DNA from 2 places in the Salinicola sp. V024 genome. Region 1 is predicted to be linked to the other one. Evidence: predicted binding sites of a transcription regulator. Region 1 holds the regulator's gene; the other holds the start of a gene.
The links. Region 1 encodes sigma-54, which starts transcription at its own class of promoters, with help from an activator protein. Its sites were predicted from a motif close to TGGCACNNNNNTTGCTNT; they were not measured.
Positions count from the first base shown of each region.

Region 2: a site for sigma-54 is predicted at 1,574-1,591, ahead of glnL (nitrogen regulation protein NR(II)). Genes of this name have one in related genera too.

Region 1 is NZ_JBQXYB010000001.1:628,045-631,455, forward strand. Features, by position in the region: gene ACUN9V_RS02850 (PTS sugar transporter subunit IIA) at 1-293, opposite strand, end outside; gene hpf (ribosome hibernation-promoting factor, HPF/YfiA family) at 303-611, opposite strand; gene ACUN9V_RS02860 (RNA polymerase factor sigma-54) at 730-2,181, opposite strand; gene lptB (LPS export ABC transporter ATP-binding protein) at 2,319-3,044, opposite strand; gene lptA (lipopolysaccharide transport periplasmic protein LptA) at 3,176-3,411, opposite strand, start outside.
Region 2 is NZ_JBQXYB010000013.1:64,595-68,005, forward strand. Features, by position in the region: gene glnG (nitrogen regulation protein NR(I)) at 1-406, opposite strand, end outside; gene glnL (nitrogen regulation protein NR(II)) at 492-1,535, opposite strand; gene ACUN9V_RS16350 (DUF4124 domain-containing protein) at 1,747-2,361, opposite strand; gene glnA (glutamate--ammonia ligase) at 2,505-3,411, opposite strand, start outside.

The DNA.
Region 1 (3,411 bases):
TCGACCGGTTCGCCATCGATCGCATCGAAGTCGATCGCATCCTCCAGGCGCATGAAACCGGCCACCGGCACCTTGCAGTGAGGGCTGCGCGCATGAGGGATGGCAACGCCGTGACCGATTCCCGTGCTGCCCAGCCGCTCGCGGCCGATCAGACGACTGAAAACTTCCTGGCTATCCAGGCTGGGTGTGTTTTGGGCGATGAAGGTGCTGAAGAATTCCAGCAGACGTTTTTTGCTGCCCCCCGTGACCCCGTAAAGGGTACGTTCGGGGGGCAGAATGCTTTCCAGTGTCATCATCAGGCGTTAACGGGCGCCAGCGCCTTGGGCGCGGGCTTGTGCCTTCTCTTTGTGTTTGACCAGTTGACGGTCGAGTTTGTCGGCCAGCGAATCGATGGCGGCGTACATGTCGGTTTCGCTAGCCTCGGCGTGTAGATCGGCGCCAGCGGCATGCAGGGTACAGGCAGCCTGTTGACGCTCCTTCTCGACACTCAGGGTGACCTGAACATTGGTGATGTTGTCGTAGTGACGCTCCAAACGAACGAGCTTCTCTCCAACATAGTCCCGTAGGGCGTCGGTCAGCTCGACGTGGTGGCCGGTAACGTTCACTTGCATGGCACGCTCCTGTTGCGGCAGATGGCACTTCGGATTGTAACCCTTTTCAGGGCACTGCAAAGTCATCGTGATCGATCTGACGTAGATTGGCGAGCGTTGGTTGATCTTCCGCTCGGACTCAAGCCAGACGTTTGCGTTCGCTGGAGGAGGGAATGCCCATGGCTTCACGATATTTGGCCACGGTCCGCCGGGCGACGCAGATTTCCGACTGGGCCAGCAATTCGACCAGTTTGCTGTCCGAGAGCGGCTTTCGCGGTGGCTCCTCGCCGATCAGCTTCTTGAGTCGGGCGCGAATCGCGGTACTCGAATAACTGTCGCCATCGCTTCGCTGGCCACCGACCTGACTCGAGAAGAAGTACTTCAATTCGAAGACGCCGCGAGGCGTGTGGATGTATTTCTGGGTGGTGACGCGGGAAATCGTCGATTCATGCAGTTCGACGCTGCCGGCGATGTCGGCCAAGATCAGCGGTTTCATGGCTTCCTCGCCGTGGGCGAGGAAATCGACCTGACGCGACATGATCTCGCGGCCGACGCGCAATAGGGTGTCGTTGCGGCTGGAGAGGCTCTTGAGCAGCCAGCGGGCCTCCTGGAGGTGCTGACGCAGGAAGGTGTTGTCGTCGCTCTTGTCGGCGCGTTTGATCAGCGCTGCGTAGTCCGGCTGGATGCGCAGGCGCGGCAGCGATTCGGCGTTGAGTTCGATACGCCAGCCCTCGGGGGAGGGCGTGGCGACGAGATCGGGAATCACGTAGTGGTCGCGACTGGTATCGAAGCGCTGCCCCGGGCGGGGTTCGAGCGTGCGAATCAAGGCGATGACGCAGTCGAGTTCGTCTTCTTCCAGGCGCAGGCGCCGCATGAGCAGGCGTCGGTCGTTGCCGGCCAGTGCCTCCAGAAACTGACGTACCAGCCGCTTGGCCTGGGGCAGCAGCGGCGTTTCGCTCGCCAGCGCGCCGAGCTGAAGCAGCAGGCATTCGCGCAGATCGCGGGCGCCGACCCCGGTGGGATCGAACTGCTGTACCCGCATCAGGACATGCTCGAGGTCCGCCGTGCTGACGCTTTCGCCGCGCTGGGCTCGGAGGCCGGCGGCGAGCTCGTCGAGTGAGCCGGTGAGATAGCCGTCGTCACCGATGGCGTCGATCAGGCATTCGCCCAGCTCGCGCTCGCGGCCGTCGAAATCCCCCATCGCCAGTTGCCATGACAGATGGTCGTGCAGGCTGGTGGCGATTGCATTGCGGTCGAAATCCGGCGCGTCTTCGCTGCTACTGCCGTTGCCACTGAGCGAGCCCGCGTTGGCATCCTGGTAGGTGTCGCTCCAGTCGCTGTCGAGCGCCAGTTGGTCGGGAATATCGCTTGCCCATTCGTCCTCGGGCGCTTCCTGAGACTCTTCTTCGGAACAGGGCTCTTCGGAATAGGGCTCTTCCAGCTCCAGCATCGGATTGGATTCGAGGGCTTGCTGGATCTCCTGGCAAAGGTCGAGCGTCGACAGCTGCAGGAGTTGAATCGCCTGCTGAAGCTGAGGCGTCATGGTCAACTGCGTGCCGACTCTAAGTTGCAGCGAGGGCTTCATGGACATGGTGAGGCGATCGTCACAATCAACGAGAAGGGGACTACGTTACTGACTGATCGGGTGGCGTGCAACGACTTATGCAGGAAAACGATGCAAGAAACATGCCAGTGGCTCGCATCAGTTGGTGCCGGTTCGCAAGGCGGTCATAGCCGGAACTCGTGGCCCAGATAGACGTCACGCACGCGCTGATTGTCGAGAATGGCGTCCGGACGACCTTCCGCGATGATCTGGCCATCGCCGACGATATAGGCGTTATCGCAGATATCGAGCGTTTCGCGCACATTGTGATCGGTGATCAGCACGCCGATTTCGCGGTCACGAAGCTGGCGGACGATACGTTTGATATCGCCGACCGAAATCGGATCGACACCGGCAAAGGGTTCGTCGAGCAGCACGAAGGCGGGCTCGGTAGCCAGTGCCCGGGCGATTTCCACGCGGCGACGTTCGCCACCGGACAGGCTCATGCCGAGGTTGTCACGGATGTGGTCGATATGAAAATCGTTGAGCAACTGCTCGAGATGATGGCGGCGTCCGGCGCGGTCCAGATCCTTGCGGGTCTCGAGGATGGCCATGATGTTGTCGGCCACGCTCAGCTTGCGAAAGATCGAGGCCTCCTGCGGCAGATAGCCGATACCGGCGCGGGCGCGGTCGTGCATCGGGGCGCGACTGAGGTCGTGATCGTCGATATGGACGCTTCCCGCATCCGCCTTGACCAAGCCGACGATCATGTAGAAAGACGTGGTCTTGCCGGCCCCATTGGGGCCCAGCAGGCCAACGATGCTGCCCTGACGCAGGGTCAGGCTGAAATCATGGACGACGCGGCGTCCCTTGTAGCTCTTGGCCAGATTGGCGGCCGTCAGCGTTTTCATTCGGTCGTTCCTTGTCACGGCACAACGCGGGGCAGAGCAGACCGTCGCGATCGCGACGGAGATCGGCATCTGGCCCGCTCACTTCGAAATCAGGTCTCGAGCACCCTCGGGATCCGGGCGCGGTCGAGGTGCTATTGGGACGATTCGCGCGGGGTCAGCGTCATGCGGACGCGGCCGTCGCTGTTGCCGTCGCTGTCCTGGCTGGCGCGAGCCTGGACGCGGCGTGAGTCGAGATAGTACTCGACGTAGGCACCGTCGAAAGTATCGCCGCCCTGGTGCAGTTCGGCGTTACCGATCAGCTCCACCCGCCGTTCTGCGGCGTGATAGACCACGGTATCGCCCCAGCCCTTGACCAGTTCCTGGTCGG
Region 2 (3,411 bases), on a different contig from region 1:
GCCCCTCCGGCATGGCGGCGGGTGAACGTCGTTCGCGGGCGTGCGCCACGCCCCGCCGGACTAGCGCCAGCGCATCGTCGACATCGAACGGCTTGGGCAGATATTCGAACGCCCCACCCTGATAGGAGGCCACGGCACTGTCCAGATCCGAATGCGCGGTCATCACGATCACCGGCAGGTCGGGATGCATCTCGCGGACCTTGGCCATCAGATCGAGCCCGTCGAGCCCCGGCATGCGAATGTCGGTCAGCAGCACGTCCGGCGGATGTCGCTCGATCGACTCGAGCGCGGCATCGGCCCGTTCGAACGACTGCACCTCGAGATCCGGTTGCGCCAGCGCTCTTTCCAGAACCCAGCGGATCGCACGATCATCGTCGACGATCGCGATACGGGCGACTTCAGTCATGGCAGTTCTCCAGCAGAACGGTGAATCGCGCTCTCGGCGACTTCGTCAATCGCTCGTCCACGGACGAGGACGAATAGAATCAGACTCACGACGGCGCCTCGAAAGGAATCAACAGACGAAACTCCGTCACTCCCGGATGGGATTCACACTCGATAAGGCCCTGATGCTGATGCAGGATCGACTGCGCGATCGACAGTCCCAGCCCGCTACCCTCGGCGCGCCCGGAGACCATCGGGAAGAACAGCGTCTCGCGAATGTGCTCCGGAATGCCGGGGCCGTTGTCGATGATCGCCACTTCACACACCAGTCGGTGGCGCTCGGCGCCCAGCGTGAACTGGCGGCGAACCCGGGTGCGCAGCAGCAGGCGCGGCTCGAGCGTGTCGAACTCCTCCATCGCCTGAACGGCATTGCGTGCGATATTGAGCACCGCCTGGATCAACTGGGGCTCGTCGCCGATCAGGTCCGGCACGCTGGGGTCGTAGTCGCGCTCGAAGCTCAGCTGATGGTGCTCCGCCTCGAGCAGCGCACGCACGCGCTCCAGTACCTTGTGCACGTTGAGCGGCTCGTGGTGAACCAGGGTGTTGGGGCCCAGCATGCGATCGACCAGATCGCGCAGCCGGTCAGCCTCTTCGACGATGATCCGGGTGAATTCGGTGAGCTGCGGGTCGGGCAGATCCCGCTCCAGCAGCTGCGCCGCACCGCGGATACCGCCCAGCGGATTCTTGACCTCGTGAGCGAGACCCCGCATCAGCACCTTGACCGTTTCCTGGCGCGCCATCAGCGCCTCCTCCCGCGAGATCCGCAACAGTCGGTCGCGCGGCTCGATCTCGAGCAGCAGTTCGCGGCTGGTGATCGGCGTCGCGGTGAAGTCCACCGTAATCACGTCCCCCGCGGCCAGTATCAGCGTGGCTTCGCGCTGAGTGTAGGGGTGAAACTCCTGCATGGCCTTGAGCAGGACCTGGCGAACGCTACCGTCCTCGCCGTTGAGGCACTCCAGCCACTGTCCCATCACCCGCGGCCGGCTGGCGGCCAGCAGCGCCTCGGCGGAGGGGTTGAGCCAGCGCACCTGAAGGCTGTCGTCGAGGAGTACGACGGCGGTCGTCAGATGCTCCAGCAAACGTTGATACATGCGTCGTTCCATCGTGGTGATCCGGTATGTGCTTATACAGTGCAAGAACCGCGCCACTCCCCGATTTCGCGCTGCTACGCGGAAGGCTCATTTGATGCAGGCGCGTCCCCACCCGATCTGATCCGTACTGAACGCCCTGGCGCTCATTCACCAAAATGGTGCAGTCACCCAGATCCCTGCCTGCCAATGGGGATCGATTTCACGGCTGCCATTATTTTTGGCGATTGGGATTGTTCGGGTTGGCCGGCAGATTGACGCTGGCCCGTTGCACATAGAGCGTGACCGCCGGCGTCGCCAGACGTACCCGCCCTTGCGCGTCGACCAGCTCGGCCTGCAACCGATGCTCGCCACGCTCGAGCTGACTCAGCGCGAAGACATTGGTGTGCATGGGTGACTGGCGCACTTCGCCATCGACCCGGAGCTGGACCCGATCGCCACGTTGCAGCGCCGGCTCGATCGCCAGCTGCACCTGAACGTTGCCGGCCTGGCCGGTGGGCAGCGTCTGCTCGTCATGCGGGCTGGAAATCGTGAAGCGCTCATAGTCGACCGCCGAGGCGGATGCCGGCGTCGGCTGGTCTGAGCGCGTGCGGATGTCGGGCGTGTCAGGGTCGACCACCGTAATCGGCTTGAGATCCACGCGATGCCCGGCCCGCGGCTCATCGCTGTAGACCACGTTACCGTCAGCGTCGACATGACGGTACACCGACGCCGCCTGGGCCGACGAGATAATCATCGGCAAGACAGGCATCGGCGAGACAATCACCGACGAGACAATGCCAGCCGCCAGGCCAACCCAGGTCCTCAAACCCAACATTCGTACCGACATCGCCACCCCTCCGTTATCGTCCGATATCTCCTATCGGCCAGGCACAACATCGGCTGAAAGCGCACGAACGTGACGTGCCACGAAAAAAGCCCCACCAGAGTGGGGCTTCCGTCAGGTCCGCGGGGCTATACGCTCAAGCCCGTTTAGACACTGTAATAGAGATCGAACTCGACCGGATGCGTCGCCAGACGCAGGCGCTCGACGTCTTCGCTCTTCAGCGCGATGTAGGCGTCGATCATCTCGTCGGTGAACACGCCGCCTTCGGTCAGGAAGGAGCGATCGGCGTCGAGTGCTTCCAGCGCCTGATCGAGGCTGGTCGCCACGGTCGGCACTTTCTTGCCTTCTTCCGGCGGCAGGTCATACAGATTCTTGTCCATGGCATCGCCAGGATGAATCTTGTTCTTGATGCCGTCGATCCCGGCCATCAGCATCGCCGAGAAGGCCAGGTACGGGTTGGCCGTCGGGTCAGGGAAACGCGTCTCGACACGCTTGCCTTTCGGGTTGGAGGTATACGGAATCCGAATGGACGCGGAACGGTTACGCGCGCTATAGGCGAGCATGACCGGCGCTTCGAAGCCCGGCACCAGACGCTTGTAGGAGTTGGTCGAGGCGTTGGTGAAGGCGTTCAGAGCACGCGCATGCTTGATGATGCCGCCGATGTAATAAAGCGCCATCTCGGACAGACCTGCGTACTCGTCACCCGCGAACTGGTTGGTGCCGTCTTTCCAGAAAGACTGGTGAACGTGCATACCGGAACCGTTGTCGCCCACCAGCGGCTTGGGCATGAACGTCGCCGTCTTGCCGTAAGCGTGCGCCACGTTGTGGATGACGTACTTCATTTCCTGAACTTCGTCGGCCTTCTTCACCAGCGTGTTGAACTTGACACCGATCTCGTTCTGACCGGCGTTGGCCACTTCGTGGTGATGCACTTCGACTTCCTGACCGATCGCCTGCAGCGTGTTGCACATGGCGCTACGGATATCGTGGAAGCTGTCGACCGGCGGAACCGGGAAGTAGCCGCCCTTGACGCGCGGACGGTGCGCCAGGTTG